Regions from separate parts of the Pantoea sp. X-Soil-ISGK-275 genome, predicted to be linked through region 2. Evidence: predicted binding sites of a transcription regulator. Region 2 holds the regulator's gene; the other holds the start of a gene.

Region 1 (10,520 bases), 3.7 Mb from region 2:
AAGATGGCGATCAACATGAACTGTGGGACAGCGCCTTTCATCGCGCCATCGCCGAAGCGGCAGGCAATCGTCTGATGCTCGGGCTGTTCGACGCCGTTGATGCCGTGCGCCGCGATCCCGGCTGGCAGCATTTGCGAGTGCAGGCGCGCACCCCGGCGCGCCTGGATAACTATGACAACCATCATCAGCGGCTGGTGATGCACATCGCCCAGCGCCAGCCTCATGAAGCGGCAGCGGCGATGCGTGAACATCTGCTTGCGCTGCAACAGGCGCTGATGGAAACGCTCTATTCCCGCCAGGAGGATATGCCATGACCGCACATCCCGTTTTATCGCTGCGCAATCTGCGCGTGCAGTTTCACGGCTCGCCCGTCACGGTGCTGGATGATATTTCTCTGCAGCTAGAGGCGGGAGAAACGCTGGCGCTGGTCGGTGAATCGGGCTGCGGCAAAAGCATCACCTCACTGACGTTGATGGGTTTGCAGCCTGACAGCGCGCGCATCTTGCAGGGCGACATGCTGTTTGATGGCCGCGATCTGCGCCAGCTCAGCAGCAGCGAATACGCCAGTCTGCGCGGCAACCAACTGGCGATGATTTTTCAGGAGCCGATGACCTCACTTAATCCGGCCTTCACGCTTGGCGATCAGCTGAGTGAAGCGGTGATGCGCCATCGCAAAGTGAATAAGCGCCAGGCAATGGACGCGGCGCTGGCGATTCTGCAAAAAGTGCAAATCCCGGCACCAGAACTGCGGCTCAAAGCCTATCCGCATCAGCTCTCCGGCGGCATGCGCCAGCGCGTGATGATTGCGATGGCGCTGATCAACCAGCCAAAACTGCTGATTGCCGACGAACCCACTACCGCGCTCGACGTCACCATTCAGGCGCAAATTCTGGCGCTGCTGAACACCCTAAAACAGGAAACCGGCACTGCAGTGCTGATGATCACCCACGACCTCGGCGTGGTGGCGGAAGTGGCGCAGCGCGTGGCGGTGATGTATGCCGGTCAGGTGGTGGAGAGCGGCAGCGTCGAGCGCATTTTTAACGATCCGCAGCATCCGTACACCATTGGCCTGATGGGCTCAATTCCCACCCTGAGCGCACGCGAAGGTGCGCTGGCCACCATTCCCGGCCAGGTGCCGTTGCCGGAAAACATGCCGGCTGGCTGCCGTTTTGCCACGCGTTGCCCCTTCGCCGAAACACGCTGCCACCAGCATCGCCCGGCGTTACGCGCGCTGGCGAACGATCATCAGGTGGCCTGTTTCCGCGCCCCGTTAGAGCAATACGTCACGCTGGGAGAAAGTGCATGAAGCCGATTTTAGAGTGCCGCGATTTAAGCAAAACCTTCTCCGCGGGCAACCGGCTATTTTCACGCAATCGCGGCGTGACGGCGGTTGATCGCGTTTCGCTGCAGGTGATGCCGGGCGAAACGTTGGCGATTGTCGGCGAATCCGGTTCCGGTAAATCGACGCTGGGCCGTTTGCTGCTGCGGTTATTGGCCGCCAGCGCTGGCGACGTGTTCTATCAGGGCGAAAGCATTACTGATGCCAGCGGCGCGCGGCTCAATCAGCTGCGCCGTGAATTGCAGATTATCTTCCAGGACCCGTTTGCCTCGCTCAATCCGCGCATGACGGTGCAGCAGATTGTTGGCGAACCCTTGTGGCTGCACGAAAAGATGAGCCGCGATCAGCGCCATTCGCGCGTCGCCGAACTGCTACGCACCGTTGGCCTGCCTGCGGCCTGGGCCGAGCGTTACCCGCACGAGTTTTCAGGCGGTCAGCGCCAGCGCATCGGTATTGCCCGCGCCCTGGCATCCCAACCGAAATTATTGCTCGGCGATGAGCCGGTTTCAGCGCTGGATGTGTCGGTGCAGGCGCAGGTGGTGAATCTGCTGGAGAGCCTGAAACAGCAGTTTGGTCTGACGATGGTGATCGTGGCGCACGGTTTAGCGGTAATCCGTCATATGAGCGATCGCGTGGCGGTGATGTATCTCGGTCAGATTGTTGAACTGGCCAGCGTCGATGAGATTTTTGATGCGCCGCTCCATCCTTATACGCAGGCGCTGATTGCCTCTGCGCCGCAAATGCAGCCGGGTGGCAACCGCACCATTCCGATGTTGCAAGGCGACCTGCCCAATCCCGCCAATCCACCGAGCGGCTGCCGTTTTCATACCCGTTGTCCCTATGCCACGGCGGAATGTCGCCAGTTTGAACCGATTAATCAGGTGTTGAGCGGCGGCCGTCAAATTGCCTGTCACCGCTGGCAGGAGATTAATCGCGATCGCAGCGTCATCACTCTTGCGCCACCTTCCGCCGCTTTTTTACGTCGCCGCGCCCTGTTTGAGCAGGCGGTGAATCAGCAAGCCTAACCTCTGGAGAGACACCGTGAAGCAAGCTCGTCATACGTTATTAACCGCCCTCAGCGGTCTGTTACTGCTCGGCGCTAGCGCCCACAGCCATGCTGACAGCGTGATTCGCATCGGCCTGGGCGCCGATCCTGACATGCTCGATCCGCATCTGGCGCGCACCTATTACGGCCGTTTTGTGTTTGCGGCGATGTGCGATCGTCTGGTCGATGTCGATCAAAACCTCAAAGTGGTGCCGGGTCTGGCCACCGATTGGGCGTGGAGCGATGACGGTAAAACGCTGACCATGAATCTGCGCAGCGGCGTGACCTTCCACGATGGCGAAAAGTTTGATGCGCAGGCGGTGAAATTCAATATCGAACGTGCGCAGACGCTGCCGGGTTCGCTGCGCAAAAGTGAAATCTCCTCGATTGAAAGTGTGGAAGTAAGCGGCCCGATGCAGGTGAAATTCCACCTGAAAAACCCGGATGCGGCGCTGCTGAGCCAGCTGACCGACCGCGCTGGCGCCATGCTGGCACCGGAAGCGGCGAAAAAGCCCGATTTCGCCGCCCATCCGGTTTGCTCCGGCCCGTATCAGTTCGACAGCCGCGTTCAGCAGGATCGCATCGTGCTGAAGCGCTATGACAATTACTGGAATAAAGGCGCTTATCACTTCGATAAGGTGATTTTTCTGCCGATCCCGGATGCTTCCGTACGCCTCGCGAACCTACGTGCGGGTGATTTGGATCTCACCGAAGGCGTAGCCGCCAGCGATGTGAAAACCGTTGAAGCCGATAGCAAACTGGCGCTGGCAAAAGTCACGGGCCTTGGTTATCAGGGCATCACCTTCAATATCAACAACGGCAAAGTCGATGCCAACAGTCCGCTGAAAGATGCGCGCGTGCGTGAAGCGTTCTCACTGGCGATTGACCGCGATGCGCTAAATCAGGTGGCGTTTGAAGGCTTGTATACGCCAGCCAATCAGGCGTTTTCACCGGTCAGCGCGTATCACGTCAACACACCGATCGCACCGCGTGATGTTGAGAAAGCCAAAGCACTGCTGAAGGCTGCGGGTGTTACAACACCGCTGAATCTGACGCTGCTGGTCAGCAATAACCCGACCGCGCAGCAAGTGGGCCAGGTGATTCAGGCGATGGTCGGCGAAGCCGGTTTCAACCTCAATCTGCAAATGAGTGAGTTCGCTACGCTGCTGGATCGTCAGCAACGCGGGGATTATCAGCTCAGCCTGTCGGGTTGGTCTGGTCGTCCCGATCCGGACGGCAGCATCTATTCGTTTATTAACAGCAAAGGCACGCTTAACGACGGACGCTACAGCAATGCGCATGTCGATGAGTGGCTGAACGCCGCGCGTCTCACCAACGACCAGGCACAGCGTCAGGCGCTGTACACCCAGGTAGTGAACCAACTGCAAACCGATATGCCGATTGCTTACCTCTACTTTGAGCCACGCATTTTTGGCATGTCGAAGAAATTGCAGGGCTTCAAAGCCTGGCCGGACGGATTGGTGCGTTTGGCTGGCGTAAGTCTGGCGCAGTAAACCGCTAAGGAGCGAGGATGCTGGAACTGATTGTAAAACGGCTACTGCTGGCGATTCCGACGCTGCTGCTGGTGAGCATTATGGTGTTCGCACTGCAAAAGCTGCTGCCAGGCGATCCGGTGCTGGCGATGGCGGGCGAAGAGCGTGATCCGGCGGTTATCGCCCAGCTGCGGGCGGAATACCATCTGGACGATCCGATCCCCACGCAATATTTCGCCTGGATTGGTAATGCGCTAACCGGCGATTTGGGCATGTCGCTGCGCACAAAAGAGCCGGTGACGGCGCTGATCGCCAGCAAATTGCCGGTGACGCTGGAGTTGTCATTGCTGGCGATGATTATCGCGCTGGTGATTGGCATCAGCATGGGCATCATCGCCGCAGTGCGCAAAGACAGTTGGGTCGATCACACCACCAACTTTGTCGCGCTTTCCGGGATTTCAGTACCTCACTTCTGGCTCGGTATTCTGCTGATTTTGCTGTTCTCCGTGCATCTGCAATGGCTGCCGGCATCGGGCTTTGTACCGATTAGCGAAGATGTGACGCAGAACCTGAAAACGCTTCTGCTGCCAGCGCTGGTGCTCGGCACCGGACTGGCCGCCACCTTAATGCGTCACACCCGCGCTTCAATGATCGCCGTGCTAAAAGCGGATTACATTCGCACCGCACGCGCCAAAGGGCTGCTGGCAAAGAAAGTGGTGTTGAAGCATGCGTTGCGTAATGCATTGATGCCGATTGTTACTCTCACCACGCTGCTGTTTGGCGAGTTACTGGGTGGCGCGGTGCTGACCGAGCAGGTCTTCACGCTGCCCGGCTTTGGCAAGATGATTGTCGATGCGGTATTCAACCGTGATTACGCCGTGGTGCAAGGCGTGGTGCTGGTGGTGGCGATTGGCTTCTTGCTGCTCAATCTGCTGGCCGATGTGCTCTATATGATCATTAACCCGAAAATGCGAGGCTGACCATGAGCGAGGTATTAACCGCTGGCGCACTGCCTGCAGTGGCAAAGCCGAATCGTCGGGTGCTGAAAAAGTTCCTGCGTAACAAAAGTGCGCTGATTGGTGCGGTGATTGTGCTGCTGTTTGTCGCCGTGGCGCTGCTGGCACCGTGGCTGGCTCCGTTTGATCCCATCAAAGCCAATTTCCTTGCGGTGCGTAAAGCGCCAACGCTGCTGCACTGGTTCGGCACCGATGAGCTGGGGCGCGATATTTTGTCGCGCCTGGTGTGGGGCGCACGCACCTCGCTGCTGGCGGGCTGCATTTCGGTGCTGATCGCCATTCTGATTGGTGTGCCGCTGGGGCTCATTGCCGGTTACTGGCAAGGCTGGTGCGACGGCATTATTTCGCGTTTTATCGAAGCGCTGCTGGCGTGCCCGTTTCTGATTCTGGCGATCGCGCTGGGGGCGTTTCTCGGCCCGAGCTTGTCGAATGCAATGATTGCCATCGGTTTATCTGCGATGCCGATTTTCGCCCGCTTGACGCGCGGCCAGGTAATCGCCATTCGTCACGAAGAGTACATTGATGGCGCGCGGGCGATTGGTTTGCCCGATCGCTGGATCATCCTGCGTTATGTGCTGCCCAATGTGCTGTCGCCAATTCTGGTACAGGCCACGCTGGCGATTGCTTCGGCGATCATCACCGAAGCCAGCCTCTCTTTCCTTGGCCTCGGCCAGCAACCGCCCTCGCCTTCATGGGGTGCGATGCTGAATACCGCCAAAGGCTTTCTCGAACAGGCGCCGTGGATGTCGATTTTCCCCGGCCTGGCTATTTTTCTCACCGTGCAGGGCTTCAACCTGCTGGGCGACGGTTTGCGCGACGCGCTCGACCCACGCGATGACTCACACTAAGGAACGATCATGAGTGAACTGGATTTTAACGTCAGCTATGCCTCACACCGCGTACCGATGATGGGACGCAACGCGGTTGCCACTTCGCAGCCGCTGGCGGCGCAGGCGGGGATGCGCATGTTGCAACAGGGCGGCAATGCGGTAGATGCGGCGATTGCCAGTGCGATGGCGTTAACCGTGCTGGAGCCCAGCGGTAACGGCCTCGGCAGTGATGCCTTTGCGATAATCTGGGATGGCAAAAAACTGCACGGTTTGAATGCCTCGGGCCGCTCGCCTGCGGCATGGAACCCGGAACGCTTTGCCGGACGCGATGCCATGCCGGAAATCGGCTGGGAAGCAGTCACCGTGCCGGGCGCGGTTTCGGCGTGGGTTGAGCTGGCCGAACGCTTTGGCACGCTGCCGCTTACCACGCTGGCGCAACCGGCCATTGAATACGCGCGTGACGGTTTCCCGGTTTCACCGCTGATTGGTCATCTATGGCAGCGTGCCTACAACAAGCTGAAAGATCAGCCTGGTTTTGTCGAGTGCTTTGCACCTGAGGGTCGCCCGCCGCGTGCTGGTGAACTGTTCCGCAATCCGGCGCAAGCCGAAACGCTGCAAAAAATCGCCGAGACGCGCGGTGAAGCCTTCTATCGTGGCGAGCTGGCCGAAAAGATAGTGGCGTTTGCTGAGCAGCATGGCGCGGCGCTCAGCCTTGATGATCTGAAAAATCATCGCGCTGATTGGGTGGAATTGTTATCGCGCCCATTTGCGGGCGGATCGGTGCAGGAGTTGCCGCCGAACGGTCAGGGCATCGCCACCTTGATTGCGCTGGGCATTCTCGAACAGTGGGATATTGGCCGCTATGAACCGGATTCAGTGCCGTGGCTTCATCTGTCGATTGAAGCGATGAAGCTGGCGCTGGCCGATCTGGATCGCTACGTCAGCGATTACGATCACCTCGAGTTCCCGGCGGAACTGCTGCTGAGCGATGACTATTTGAAACAGCGCGCGCAGCTGATTAATCCCGATCGGGCCGGGGATTTTACCTTTGGCTCCCCGCAGCAGAGCGGCACGGTGTATCTCTCCACCGCCGATGCCAGCGGCATGATGGTTTCCTTTATACAGTCAAACTACATGGGCTTCGGTTCTGGCGTAGTGGTGCCGGGCACCGGCATCAGCCTTCAAAACCGTGGCTGCGGTTTCTCACTCGATCCGCAGCATCCCAATGTGGTGGCCGGCGGCAAGCGCCCGTTCCACACCATCATTCCGGCGTTTGCCCTCGACGGTGACGGCCAGCCGCTGATGTCGTTTGGCGTGATGGGCGGCCCGATGCAGGCACAAGGTCATTTGCAGATGGCGCTGCGCATCATGCAGCACAAGCAAAACCCGCAGGCAGCGATTGATGCCCCGCGCTGGCGCGTTGAGCAAGGACGTGCGGTGGTGGTTGAGCCGGGCATCGACCGTAACGTACTGGCAAAGCTGCGCGAAATGGGGCATCAAATTACGCTGGAAGATCCGCTGCTTGGCTATAACTTCGGCGGTGCGCAGGCGATTGTGCGCGATCCGCAAGGCTTCTACATCGCCGCCACCGAAAGCCGCAAAGATGGGCAGGCGCTGGTGTTCTGATTTAACGTGTTAAAACGGTCACCATGAATGGTGACCCTACGAATTCCGCCATTTCCTTGTCGGGTGCGCATTTATGCGCACCAGGCAAACGCCGCCCGTTGTACCCGCCAGGCCATTGCACTATCCTTTAGGACCATTCCCACCGAATCGAATTTGCCATAACAGGAGTTAATCATGGCGTCAGGAATTTCCCGCATCTGGATGCGCACCGGCATGCTGATGGTCAGTGCCTTGGTCGTGCTGCAACTTACGGCCTGTGGCGACAAAGAGGGCGATCAGCGTAAAGCGTTCAGTGACTTCCTTCAGAACACAGTGATGCGCAGCGGCGAACATCTGCCAAGCCTGAGTGAAAACCAGAAGCAGACCTTCGGTAACTACGCCAGCGATTACGCCATCCTTTATGGTTTCTCGCAGCAGACCAATCAGGCGATTGAGCAAGGTATGCGTCCGGTGGTTGATGAATTAGCAGCGATTCGTGTACCGCAGGATTACCTGACGCGCCGCGATAGCCTGCGCCAGGTCAGCGGTAATCTGAGCGTGCTGACCCAGCAGATTCAGAGCGCCAAAATGCAGGCGGACAGCAGCAAAGCCACGCTGAAGCAGCCGGATGATCTGAAGAAAGTCTACGACGCCGCGTTTACCAAAGTGGTAACGCAGCCAGCCAGCACGCTGATTCCGTTGCTGCCACAGCTGCAGGCGCTGAGCCAGGCGGCGGTGCAAACCGGCGACTATCTGCAATCGCAAGGCACACGCGTAACCTTCAACGACGGCGGCGTGCAATTCCCAACGCAGGATCAGGCAACGCAGTACAACACGCTGATGAGCAATCTCTCCAGCAATGCGCAGGCGCTGACGCAAGCGCAAAATGCGGTGCAAGGCGGGTTATAACAGCCGAACTATTTTAGTGGTCGCCATCAATGGCGACCCTACAAGCCATTCGTTTCTTTTCAGAATTACGTCACTTCCTTACAGCCCACTTTTCTGCTGCAGCATATTGTGATCTGGCGCATTTTCGACCAAAAATAGTTTGTGACATTGATCACATTTACACAACAAAGCACCCAGATTAAAAGGTGACTTAAGTCACATTCGTCATCTTGTTTTGCTTAATTTTTCGGCATCGTTGCTTTCTTACAGCGTCTTTTTGTGATCAGTATCACCTTATTGCACCCCAACCACCCCAACTTAGCGTGATCTGCATCACACTTAGGGGCTGCTCTACGCAGCGTAATAAACTAGTGCTAGAGTCCGCGTGCATACAGTAATGCCACGGCCCCCGCCGTAACGTTCAAACAAAAACAAACGCGCTCTCTTATTGCAGCGCGTCTCAATAAGGGGTGGGTTTATGTCCTCATCAGTAAAGGTCAAGGTTCAGAGCTTTGGTCGCTTTCTGAGTAATATGGTGATGCCTAACATCGGTGCGTTTATCGCATGGGGTATCATCACTGCGCTGTTCATCCCAACCGGATGGATTCCAAACGAAACGCTGGCGAAACTCGTCGGCCCAATGATCACCTACCTGCTGCCGCTGCTGATTGGTTTCACCGGTGGACGTCTGGTTGGCGGCGATCGCGGTGGCGTGGTCGGTGCCATCACCACCATGGGCGTGATCGTCGGTGCCGATATGCCGATGTTCCTCGGCTCGATGATTGCCGGTCCGCTGGGCGGCTGGGCGATCAAGTCCTTTGACCGCGCCGTTGATGGCAAGATCAAAAGCGGCTTCGAGATGCTGGTTAACAACTTCTCGGCCGGTATCATCGGTATGCTGCTGGCGCTGTTAGCGTTCCTGGCAATCGGTCCACTGGTTGAAGGCCTGTCACACATTCTCGCCGCGGGCGTGAATCTGATGGTGCAGAACAACCTGCTGCCGCTGACCTCGATCTTTGTTGAACCGGCGAAAATCCTGTTCCTCAATAACGCCATCAACCACGGTATCTTCTCTCCGCTGGGTATCCAGCAGGCGAGCGAGGCCGGCAAATCAATCTTCTTCCTGATTGAAGCCAACCCAGGTCCGGGTATGGGCGTGCTGGTTGCCTACATGATGTTTGGTCGCGGTAGCGCTAAACAATCTGCAGGCGGCGCAGCGATCATCCACTTCCTCGGTGGTATCCACGAAATTTACTTCCCATACGTGCTGATGGCGCCGCGTCTGTTGCTGGCGGTAATCCTCGGCGGTATGACCGGCGTGTTCACCCTGACGCTGCTGAACGGCGGCCTGGTTTCTCCGGCTTCTCCAGGTTCCATCCTGGCCGTGCTGGCGATGACGCCAAAAGGCGCTTATTTCGCGAACATCGCGGCCATCATCGCTGCATTTGCCGTCTCCTTCGTGGTCTCTTCAATACTGCTGAAAACCAGCAAAGTGAAAGAAGATGACGATATCGAAGCCGCGACACAGCGCATGCAGGATATGAAAGCGCAGTCGAAAGGTCAGGCCGTTGCCGGTTCACCGGTTGCTGGCGACGCGATGAGCGTTGACCTGAACCACGTACGCAAAATCATCGTAGCCTGTGACGCCGGTATGGGTTCAAGTGCGATGGGTGCAGGCGTGCTGCGTAAGAAAGTGCAGGACGCGGGTCTGAGCAATATCTCCGTCACCAACACGGCGATTAACTCGCTGCCAGGCGACGTCGATCTGGTGATTACCCACCGCGATCTGACCGAACGTGCGATGCGTCAGGCACCGCAAGCGCAGCATATTTCGCTGAACAACTTCCTCGATAGCGCGCTGTACAGCAATCTGACTGAACGTCTGGTTGCCGCTAACCGCAGTGAAGCGCGTCGCGAAACCGTGCAGACTACGCTGGCTGACAGCTACGACGAAGGCAACGCGCACCTGTTTAAACTGGGTGCAGACAACGTGTTCCTCGGCCTGAGCGCCACCCATAAAGAGCAGGCGATTCGCTTTGCGGGTGAGCAGCTGGTGAAAGGCGGCTACGTGCAGCCGGAATATGTTGAAGCGATGCTGGAACGTGAAAAGCTGACGCCAACTTACCTCGGTGAATCCATTGCTGTGCCACACGGCACCGTAGAAGCGAAAGACCGCGTGCTGAAAACCGGCGTGGTGTTCTGTCAGTATCCGGCAGGCGTGCAGTTTGGTGATGAGCCAGAAGACGTGGCGCGTTTGGTGATTGGTATCGCCGCGCGCAATAACGAGCACATTCAGGTGATTAC
Region 2 (10,520 bases):
ACATGATGGTCATCAGAATCCAGTAAGGTTTGGGAATGTTGAAGAACAGCGCCAGCGCGCTGCCAAACATCAGCATCACGGCAAAGCGTGCCGCGGTGCGTAACGCGGTGGATTTGAATGACAGATAACTGCGCAGCGCGGGTAACAGCGGCAAACGGCGCTGGCGATCGGCCATCAGGTCACGCGTGTAGAGCGGCTTCTGCGTACGCAACACGCGGGCGATGCGGCTGAAGTGATACAGGCAGAAGTTGCCGACCGGGTTATCCGGATGCTGGCGCGCAATTTTCTCCAACGCGCCGAGCTGTTTCTCCATATGAAAACGGTCTGGCAGCTGATGGTAGAGAATTGCATCCGCCAGCACGCGCAGTCGCGCCGAGATGATTTTGGCGTTCCAGCGAATCACCGCTTCGGCGTGGCTCTCTTCAACCAGCTTCTGCACCTCTTCCGGCTGATGCAAACTCACCGAGATGTGTTCCTGTAAATCCAGCGCCACCTGGAAAGCGCGCGTCAGGCGTTTGTGGCTGTTATCGCGACTGGCCGACAGCATATGCATTTGCTGGTAGCAGGTGGTGATGAGATCGACCGCCTTTTGCTGACGTGCCAGCAACGGTGGCAGCGCTTTTTCCGGATCGGTCAGCTGCGTCAGTAAGGTGTATTTGGCATCGCAGTAATCCGCCAGCTCGCGGAACAGCAGGCTGAGCGACTCGCGCATCGGCTGCTCTTTCCACAGCCAGAACCAGAACCAGTTGAATAAGCCGTACCACAGCGTGCCGCCAATGTAGAGCAGCGGCGGCACCCACATCGGCATGCGTCCAACCAGGCTGAGCGTGAAAATAGCGGCAATCAAAGTCGCGGGCAGCAATCGTGCATGCAGCGGGCCGATTTCGCCGGTCACGCCAATCAGCAGCGGCAACGCCAGCAAAATCAGCGGCAGCGGAACCTGATAAGCGGTGAGGATTTGCATCAGGAAACTGCCGGTGGCAAACAGCGAACCCCCCACAATCAGGCGTTTGAAGAAGCGTTTGTGCGGCGTATCCAGACCCGCCATGTTGCAGCAGGCCGGCACTAACGAGAACAGCAGCCCTTTTTGCAGATCGCCAAACAGCCAGCCGAGAGCCACAGGCAGGCACAGCACCAGCGTTTGCCGCAGCGCATAGTTAACTTCGGGATGATAGATGATTCGACGCCACATCAGCTCATCGCAAATAGAAACGGCGCGATGTTGCCATCACGCCGTGGGTGAGAAGAAATTAGCGGGTGCCGTAAACGACGATGGTTTTACCGTGTGCAGAGATCAGGTTCTGATCTTCCAGCATTTTCAGGATACGACCCACGGTTTCGCGTGAGCAGCCCACGATCTGACCAATCTCCTGACGGGTGATTTTGATTTGCATCCCGTCTGGGTGAGTCATCGCATCTGGCTGTTTGGCCAGATTTAGCAGCGTTTGCGCGATACGTCCGGTGACATCGAGGAAGGCAAGGTTGCCCACTTTCTCAGATGTCACTTGCAGACGACGCGCCATTTGCGACGAAAGTCGCATTAAAATATCCGGGTTTACCTGAATCAGCTGACGGAATTTTTTGTATGAAATTTCAGCCACTTCGCAGGCAGACTTCGCACGTACCCAGGCACTACGTTCCTGGCCTTCTTCGAAAAGACCGAGTTCGCCGATGAAATCTCCCTGATTGAGGTAGGAGAGAATCATCTCTTTGCCTTCTTCATCTTTAATCAGTACCGCTACGGAACCTTTTACGATGTAGTACAGCGTTTCCGCTTTCTCACCCTGATGGATGAGCGTGCTTTTGGATGGATATTTGTGAATATGGCAATGGGACAGGAACCATTCGAGTGTAGGGTCTGTTTGCGGTTTGCCGAGAACCATTCGCTATTATCCTCTGTTGTAATCGTGCCCAAAACACAGGGGGCATTTTTCCCTGTCAGGCGGTTTAATCGTCGAGCGTTTCCAGTAAAGGAAAAATTATTCCGGGTGGACTCTTAAGCTACGCTTTTGATTCTTCCGGCCTTCGTCTGTGATGACGAAAATATTTTCAGCACTGTTTGTAGCACAGCTTTTGCGAGCTGTCTTGTGTTGTCTCGCTTCAGCACAAGGGGGATTACTCTGGATTGCTGTTTGTCAGGTGAAAGCGTACTCTGGCGGCAAAACCGCCGCTTCAGGAGAGAGAATAATGCAGGCACGAGTGAAATGGGTGGAAGGTCTTACCTTTCTCGGAGAATCCTCATCTGGCCATCAGGTATTAATGGACGGTAATTCCGGTGATAAAGCGCCAAGTCCAATGGAGATGGTGCTGATGGCCGCGGGCGGCTGTAGCGCCATTGATGTGGTGTCGATCCTGCAAAAAGGGCGCAGCAATGTGGCGGATTGCGAAGTGAAACTCACCTCAGAACGCCGTGAAGAAGCGCCACGCATTTTTACCACCATCAACCTGCATTTTATCGTCAGCGGCAAAGCGTTGAGCGATAAAGCGGTTGCGCGCGCGGTTGACCTGTCAGCGGAAAAATATTGCTCGGTGGCGATCATGCTGGGTAAAGGCGTGGAAATTACCCACAGCTATGAGGTTGTCGAGTTGTAATCGGTCGAAGGGGAGGCATTCATGCCTCCCTTTTCACCGCCCGCACCAAACCTATTCAATCCGCTTCCCTTCAATCAGTCGCTGTACCAGCGGCAGCATAATCAGCTCCATCGCCAATCCCATTTTGCCGCCCGGCACCACCAGGGTATTGATGTGGGAAATAAACGATCCCTGAATCATCGCCAGCAGATAGGGGAACGCGATGCCTTCCAGGCCACGGAAATGAATCACCACGAAGCTTTCGTCGAGCGAGGGAATTTCGCGGGCGGCAAACGGGTTTGAGGTATCAACGGTCGGCACGCGCTGGAAGTTAATGTGGGTGCGCGAGAACTGCGGCGTGATGAAGTTAATGTAATCCTCCATCGAACGTACCACCGAATCCATTACTGCTTCGCGTGAATGGCCGCGCTCGCCGGTGTCACGCACCAGCTTCTGAATCCACTCAAGGTTAACAATCGGCACCACACCAACCAGCAGATCGACATGCTCCGCCACATTTTGCTGCTGCGTAACCACGCCGCCGTGCAAGCCTTCATAAAACAGCACATCGGTGTTTTCCGGCAGCGGCTGCCACGGCGTGAACGTGCCCGGCACCTGATTCCACGGCACCGCTTCATCGTAGGTGTGCAGATATTTGCGTGATTCGCCGAGGCCGGTTTGACCGTAATGTTTGAACGTCTGCTCCAGTAGGCCGAAATCATTGGCTTCCGGGCCGAAGTAGCTGATGTGGCGACCGAGATCGCGTGCTTTGCGGATCGCCATGTCCATTTCCGGACGCGTGAAGCGATGGAAACTGTCGCCTTCGAGTTCCGCCGCATGCAGGTTCAGCTGCTGGAAAATCTTACGGAAGGCGAGGCTGGTGGTGGTGGTTCCGGCGCCGCTGGAACCGGTGACGGCAATAATTGGATGCCTGGCTGACATAACAGAGCTCCCTGTGAAGTCCGGCGATGAGCATTGTTACCACGAATTGCCGCGGGGTGCATCAGCCGCGAAATTCACCCTTCGGCATAATATTGATCGATTCATGCAGTTCCGACCACACCAGCACCACGTCGCCGCGCTCCAGCTGGCGGCGCACGTCGGCGACTTTTTGCAGCAAACTGCGTTCCTGCTCGCCGTAATCGGTGCCTTCGCGTAACACGAAGGTTTCAATCAGATTTTCCAGCGTCTCCGCTTCGAGTTGTTGCCAGGGAATAATCACTATTACACATCCAGATAAGTTGAGAGCCAGTCGGGCACGCGTTGTTCCAGCCACATTTTCGGTTTAAGCAAGGTGCCGCCGACAAAGCCGACATGGCCACCTTGCTGCGTCAGCTGATACTGAATGGAGGCTGACAGCTGGTCAGGTTGCGGGATCACGGCATCAGTCATAAAGGGATCGTCTTGCGCATGAATGATCAGCAGCGGTTTACGCACGCCGGTGAGCAGCGGCATCGCGCTGGCTTGTTGATAATAGTCGCTGGCGTCAATAAAACCGTGCGCACGTGCCGTTATGGCATCATCAAATTCGCGTAAGCGGCGGAAAGCGCGTAACTGGCTGAGATCGACCGGCAGCGTGCCGGGCCAGGCGTGCAGTTTGCGCGTAGCGTTCTTTTTTAGCCGCGTCAGCAAATAGTGCTGATAGAAGCGAGAAAAGCCAACATCCAATTTGCCGCTGCACGGCTCCAGCGCCAGCGGCGCTGAGATGGCGATGCCGGCATCAATCGGCACATCGTGACCTTGCTGACCCAGCAGGCAAGCGAGCATGTTGCCGCCCAGCGAAACGCCGACTGCAGCGGTCGGCACGCTGCCCCATTCACGCTGCAGCCAGTTAAGGAAGTAGGTGGCATCTTCGGTTTCACCGGAGTGATAGATGCGCTTCAAGCGATTAGGCTCGCCGCTGCAGCCGCGAAAGTGCATCACCACCGCCAGCCAGCCGCGCGCCTGACACGCCTGCATCAGGCCATGCGCATACGGGCTGCGAAAGTTGCCTTCCAGGCCGTGAAACATCACCATGCGCGGCTTGTGACGTGCCTGCGCCGGATCTTCGCTCCACGCTAAATCGACAAAATCGCCGTCCGGCAGGTCAAGACGCTGCCAGTGCGGACGCAACGTGACGCGGCGGCGCAGAATACGCGGCAGCAGTGTTTGCAAATGCGCGTTACTGAATCCGCGCAGGGGGGTAAAGCGCTCGCCGCTGGGGCGATCAAAATAGCTTGGGTAAAGGCTTGTCTGATGCATAAGTCGCTGATAGCTTCGATGGGTTGTTCGCTTTACTGGGTGAGGAGCACCCGAATATACATGGAACTGAGTCTTTTTTTATCAATGTTAGGTTTTCTTTGGGTCGCGGCCATCACGCCCGGGCCCAATAATATGTTACTTACCGCCTCGGGTGCTAATTTTGGCTTCCTGCGCACCATTCCGCTGCTGATTGGTATCATGATTGGTATGCAAGTCATGTTGCTGATGGTGGCATTCGGCATCGGCGGTCTCATCCTGCTTTATCCCTCGCTGCATCTGATTCTGAAGATTGCCGGTAGCCTTTATCTGCTGTGGCTGGCGTGGAAAATCGCCAGCGCCGAGTATGAAAAGCTGGAAACCGATGATGTGACGGTGAAGCAGATGCCGTTCTGGCAAGGCGGCTTGCTGCAGCTGATCAACCCGAAAGCCTGGCTCATGGCCCTCGGCGCAGTGGCCAGCTTCAGCCTGGCAGGCAGCGAATATCTGCATTCGGTGCTGGCCATTAGCCTCGGCATGTTCATGGTGAACGTGGTTTCTGGGGTGATCTGGATGGGCTTTGGCTCGCTGATTGGACGTCTGCTGCGCAGCCCGCGCGCGTGGAAAATGTTCAATCTGGCGATGGGCTTGCTCACCGCCGCGTGCGTATTGCTGATTTGGCGCTGAATTAACTGGAAGCGCGTTCAACGCGCTTCCACGGCAACACTTCATGAACCACCGACGAGTTGGGTTGGCGGATGCGTTGGACCAGCAGCTGTACGCTGCGCGCGCCCATGCGATTCATCGGTTGCTCAATCGTCGTCAGCGGTGGATTCAAACTGCTGGTAAAGTTGATGCCATCAAATCCTACCACCGCTAAATCTTCCGGCACGCGCAAGCCCGCCTCCAACGCCGCGTGTATTACGCCAACCGCCAACACATCTGATACCGCGAATACCGCATCCGGCCGTTCCGGCTGCGTCAGCAGTTCGCGCAATGCCGCACTACCCGCTTCACAGGTGATATTCTCGGCGTAGGCCACACCGCACCAGCTGAGATCCAGCTGCTCCAGCGCCGCACGATATCCCTCTTCACGCTTATGTGAATAGAGGTAACGCATATCACAGTTCACCAGCGCAATGCGGCGTCGGCCTTTGTTCGCCAGATAACGCACGGTTTCGCAAGCCGCTTCTTCATTATCAATCGCCACACTTGAGGCGGCGATCGCCGGATCGTATTCGGCACACTGAACCCAAGGCGCATCGCCAATCAATTCTTTCAACTCTTGCAGGGTACTGGCGGCATCCATGGTGATCACGCCATCCACCACTTTGCCACTCAGTAGCGCAATGTAAGCCGCTTCGCGTCGCAATTGCGATCCTGAGTTACACAGCAGAATGTGGTAACCCTGCGCTTCCGCTTCGGCTTCAATGCCCTGAACCACGCGTGAGCAGAACGGATTGGTGATGTCGGGAATCAGCACTAACAGCATATGGCTTTGTGAGGTGCGCAGCTGGCGCGCCAGTAAGTTGGGTTGATAGTCGCAGATGTCGATGGCCGCCAGCACTTTGGCGCGCGTATCCGGGCGCACGCCGGGATTCTGGTTCAAAACCCGTGAAACGGTGGCTTTGGACACACCAGCCAGGTGTGCGACTTTCTCAATCGACATGGATTCAAGACCGTAAGTAAAAAGTGAAAAATGAGATGTCTATCAATATCACAGCTGCCATGTGAGCGCGTGACATATTTACCGATTTCCCTTCTCTTTCCATTTGCACTTTCTGCATAGCCTTGCCCAATGTTGATCTAAGAACCGATCGTCATTAGGGATAATTTTTAATTCCTTTGTGAAATTACTCTTGCTGGAGAAACTGCGCAGACAAAAACACATTGGGGTGAATGATGATGGCGATGAAAAAAACAATAACGGCGGTCGCAGCGGCTCTGGCCCTGATGGCGTTCCAGGCGCAAGCGGTCAACGTTACCGTGGCGTATCAGACGTCGGCGGAACCAGCCAAAGTGGCGCAGGCGGATAATACCTTCGCCAAAGAGAGCGGTGCTACCGTCGACTGGCGCAAATTTGATAGCGGAGCCAGCGTGTTGCGTGCTCTGGCATCGGGCGACGTCCAGATTGGTAATATCGGTTCCAGCCCGCTGGCGGTCGCCGCCACGCAAAAGCTGCCGATTGAAGCTTTCCTGCTGGCCTCACAGCTCGGTAACTCCGAAGCGCTGGTGGTGAAGAAGACCATCAAAGATCCTAAAGACCTGATTGGCAAGCGCATCGCCGTGCCGTTCATCTCGACTACGCACTACAGCTTCCTCGCTGCGCTCAAGCATTGGGGCATCAAGCCTTCGCAAGTGACCTTAGTCAACCTGCAGCCACCGGCGATTATTGCCGCCTGGAAACGCGGTGACATCGACGGTGCTTACGTCTGGTCTCCGGCCGTCAATGAGCTCGAGAAAGATGGCAAGGTGCTGACGGATTCCTCGCAGGTTGGCAAGTGGGGCGCGCCAACGCTTGATGTGTGGGTGGTGCGTAAAGATTTCGCGCAGCAGCACCCAGAAATCGTCACCGCCTTTGCCCGCAGCGCGGTTGAAGCGCAGCAAGCTTACATTGCCAATCCAGATCAATGGCTGAAGCAGTCAGACAACCTGAGCAAGCTGGCGCGCCTGAGTGGTGTACCCGAAGCGGATGTGCCGGTGCTGGTGAAAGGCAACACGTACCTCACCGCGCAGCAGCAGGTGGAGCAGCTCGGCAAGCCGGTGAACAAGGCGATTGTCGATACTGCCGGCTTCCTGAAAGAGCAGGGCAAAGTGCCAGAAGCGGATAGCGATTACAGCAGCTTCGTCACCACGCGCTTCGTTGCACCCTTAGTGAAATAACCGGAGGCCGTATGCTTAACATCACCCATCTCAATGCGCGTTACGCCGGACAACCCGCGCTACAGGACATCAACCTGCAGCTGGGCAGCCGAGATCTGCTGGTGGTGTTAGGTCCCTCCGGCTGTGGCAAAACCACGCTGCTGAACCTCATCGCCGGCTTTCTGCCGCTGGAATCCGGCAGCATTACGCTGGATGGCAAAAAGGTGGAAGGGCCGGGCGCTGAACGCGGCGTGGTGTTTCAAAATGAAGGATTGCTGCCGTGGCGCAACGTGATCGATAACGTTTCGTTCGGTTTGCAACTGGCGGGGATGGCGAAGGCAGAACGTCATACCATCGCACGCCGTTTGATCCGCAAAGTAGGACTGGAAGGGGCAGAACAGCGTTTTATCTGGCAGCTCTCTGGGGGTCAACGTCAGCGCGTGGGCATTGCGCGTGCGCTGGCGGCTGATCCTCAGTTGCTGCTGTTAGATGAGCCGTTCGGTGCACTGGACGCCTTTACCCGCGAACAGATGCAAACTCTGCTGCTGACGCTGTGGCGTGATACCGGCAAACAGATTCTGCTGATCACTCACGACATCGAAGAAGCGGTGTTCCTCGCCAGCGAACTGGTGCTGCTGTCGCCGGGACCGGGCCGCGTGGTCGAGCGTTTGAAACTCGACTTCGGCCAGCGCTTCGCCGCCGGGGAAGCGTGCCGCAGCATCAAATCCGATCCGGCGTTTATCGAACGTCGCGAATATGTACTGAACCAGGTGTTTTCCCAGCGTGAGGCGTTTATATGAGTGCGGTGATTGATGAGAAAACCCAAGCGCGTCGTCGCGGATTGCGCTGGCCGTTCTCGCGCCAGTTCTCACTCAGCCTTCTCAGCGTTGGCTTGTTGCTGCTGCTGTGGTGGGCGATAACCGCGCTCGGCTTAGTGGCGCCGCTGTTTTTACCGCCGCCGCAAGTGGTGCTACAGAAGCTGATCTTGATTGCCAGCCCGCAAGGCTTTATGGATGCCACGCTTTGGCAGCACTTGGGCGCTAGCCTGGCGCGCATGCTGGTGGCGCTGTTCTTTGCCGCGCTGATTGGCATTCCGGTCGGCATCGCCATGGGACTCAGCCCGGCGATTCGCGGCTTGCTTGATCCGCTGATCGAACTTTATCGCCCGGTGCCGCCGCTGGCTTATCTGCCGCTGATGGTGATCTGGTTTGGCATCGGCGAAACCTCGAAGATTTTACTGATTTATCTGGCGATTTTCGCGCCGGTGACCTTATCGACGCTGGCCGGTGTGAAGAATGCCCAGCAGGTACGGATTCGCGCGGCACAGGCGTTGGGCGCATCGCGCTGGCAGCTGCTGCGCTTCGTGATTCTGCCCGGCGCGCTGCCGGAAATCCTCACCGGCTTGCGCATTGGTCTCGGCGTAGGTTGGTCAACGCTGGTGGCGGCGGAACTGATTGCCGCTACGCGTGGACTCGGCTTTATGGTGCAGTCGGCCGGTGAGTTCCTCGCCACCGACGTGGTGCTGGCCGGGATTGCCGTGATTGCCCTGATTGCTTTTGGCTTAGAACTGGGTCTGCGCGCTTTGCAGCGCCGACTGACGCCCTGGAATGGAGAACAGCAATGAACGAACGACTTTCTTTTACCGCTTTGGGCCCGCATATCGGGGCGCAGGTTAGCGATGTCGATCTCAGCCGTCCGCTGAGCGATGCCCAGTTTGAACAGCTTTATCATGGCCTGTTGCGCCATCAGGTGCTGTTCCTGCGCAATCAGGTGATTACCCCGGAACAGCAGCGCGCGCTGGCGATTCGCTTTGGCGATCTGCATATCCATCCGGTCTATCCGCATGCGGAAGGCGTGGAAGAGATCATCGTGCTGGATACGCATCAGGATAATCCGCCGGATAACGACAACTGGCACACCGATGTCACCTTTATTCAAACGCCACCGGCAATTGCAATTCTGGCGTCCAAACTGCTACCGGAGAGCGGCGGCGATACCTTGTGGTCAACCGGCATTGCGGCCTATGAAGCGCTTTCTGAGCCGTTTAAGACGCTGTTGAATGGGCTGCAGGCGGAGCACGACTTTAAGAAGTCGTTCCAGGAGTATAAATACCGTAAAACCGAGGAAGAGCATCAACGCTGGCAGCAAGCGGTGGCCAAAAATCCACCTGTGCAGCATCCGGTGATTCGTACGCATCCGGTGAGCGGACGCAAGGCGCTGTTTGTGAATGAAGGGTTTACCACACGTTTGCTGGGATTAAGCGAAAAAGAGGGCGATGCGCTGCTTAACTTCCTGTTCTGGCATAGCGCCAAACCGGAGTTCCAGGTGCGCTGGCGCTGGCAGGAGAATGATGTGGCGATCTGGGATAACCGCGTGACGCAGCATTATGCCAATGCGGATTATTATCCGGCGCGAAGAGTGATGCATCGTGCGACGGTGTTGGGGGATAAGCCGTTTTAAGTTGGATGGTGCACGCTGTCCCCCATCCCGGCCTTCCCCCGTAAACGGGGGAAGGAGACGCCGCCACATGCAGCTTCATCACTGACATGTGGCAGCATCTTCCTCTCCCATTTATGGGGGAGGACCGAGGAGGGGGACAGCGTGCACAATCAACCCGCCAGCATTTGCTCCAGCTGTTCCTGCGCATCCAGCCATGCCATTTCGACCTCTTCCAGCGCGGCTTTACTCTCGGCCTGACGCTGCAGCGCCACGTTCAAATCGGCTTTGCGGCTCTGATCGTAAATCGCGCTGTCGGCCAGTTGCGCTTCCGCATCACTGAGCTGACTCTGCCACTTCGCCATCTGCTTCTCGAGTTTCTCGATCTCTTTACGCAGCGGCTGCGTTTGTGCACGCAGCTCGGCGTCGCGGCG

Evidence for each region. The regulator CRP, encoded in region 2, controls carbon source genes, mostly activating them, when cyclic AMP is high. The targets are predictions, from matches to a motif close to ATGTGANNNNNNTCACAT.
Region 1: the regulator CRP is predicted to act here: its motif matches at 8,538-8,555, upstream of AC6I8A_RS00580 (PTS mannitol transporter subunit IICBA).

Annotation. Positions count from the first base shown of each region.
Region 1 is NZ_AP035976.1:120,723-131,242, reverse strand. Features, by position in the region: gene AC6I8A_RS00620 (FadR/GntR family transcriptional regulator) at 1-314, shown strand, start outside; gene AC6I8A_RS00615 (ABC transporter ATP-binding protein) at 311-1,306, shown strand; gene AC6I8A_RS00610 (ABC transporter ATP-binding protein) at 1,303-2,364, shown strand; gene AC6I8A_RS00605 (ABC transporter substrate-binding protein) at 2,381-3,898, shown strand; gene AC6I8A_RS00600 (ABC transporter permease) at 3,916-4,857, shown strand; gene AC6I8A_RS00595 (ABC transporter permease) at 4,860-5,741, shown strand; gene AC6I8A_RS00590 (gamma-glutamyltransferase family protein) at 5,751-7,349, shown strand; gene AC6I8A_RS00585 (DUF3053 domain-containing protein) at 7,524-8,237, shown strand; gene AC6I8A_RS00580 (PTS mannitol transporter subunit IICBA) at 8,695-10,520, shown strand, end outside.
Region 2 is NZ_AP035976.1:3,843,545-3,854,064, reverse strand. Features, by position in the region: gene AC6I8A_RS17965 (YccS/YhfK family putative transporter) at 1-1,192, opposite strand, end outside; gene crp (cAMP-activated global transcriptional regulator CRP) at 1,251-1,883, opposite strand; gene AC6I8A_RS17955 (OsmC family protein) at 2,188-2,592, shown strand; gene AC6I8A_RS17950 (phosphoribulokinase) at 2,644-3,513, opposite strand; gene AC6I8A_RS17945 (YheU family protein) at 3,575-3,793, opposite strand; gene AC6I8A_RS17940 (hydrolase) at 3,796-4,812, opposite strand; gene AC6I8A_RS17935 (LysE family translocator) at 4,873-5,475, shown strand; gene AC6I8A_RS17930 (LacI family DNA-binding transcriptional regulator) at 5,477-6,457, opposite strand; gene tauA (taurine ABC transporter substrate-binding protein) at 6,691-7,671, shown strand; gene tauB (taurine ABC transporter ATP-binding subunit) at 7,683-8,450, shown strand; gene tauC (taurine ABC transporter permease TauC) at 8,447-9,274, shown strand; gene tauD (taurine dioxygenase) at 9,271-10,110, shown strand; gene AC6I8A_RS17905 (ABC transporter ATP-binding protein) at 10,260-10,520, opposite strand, start outside.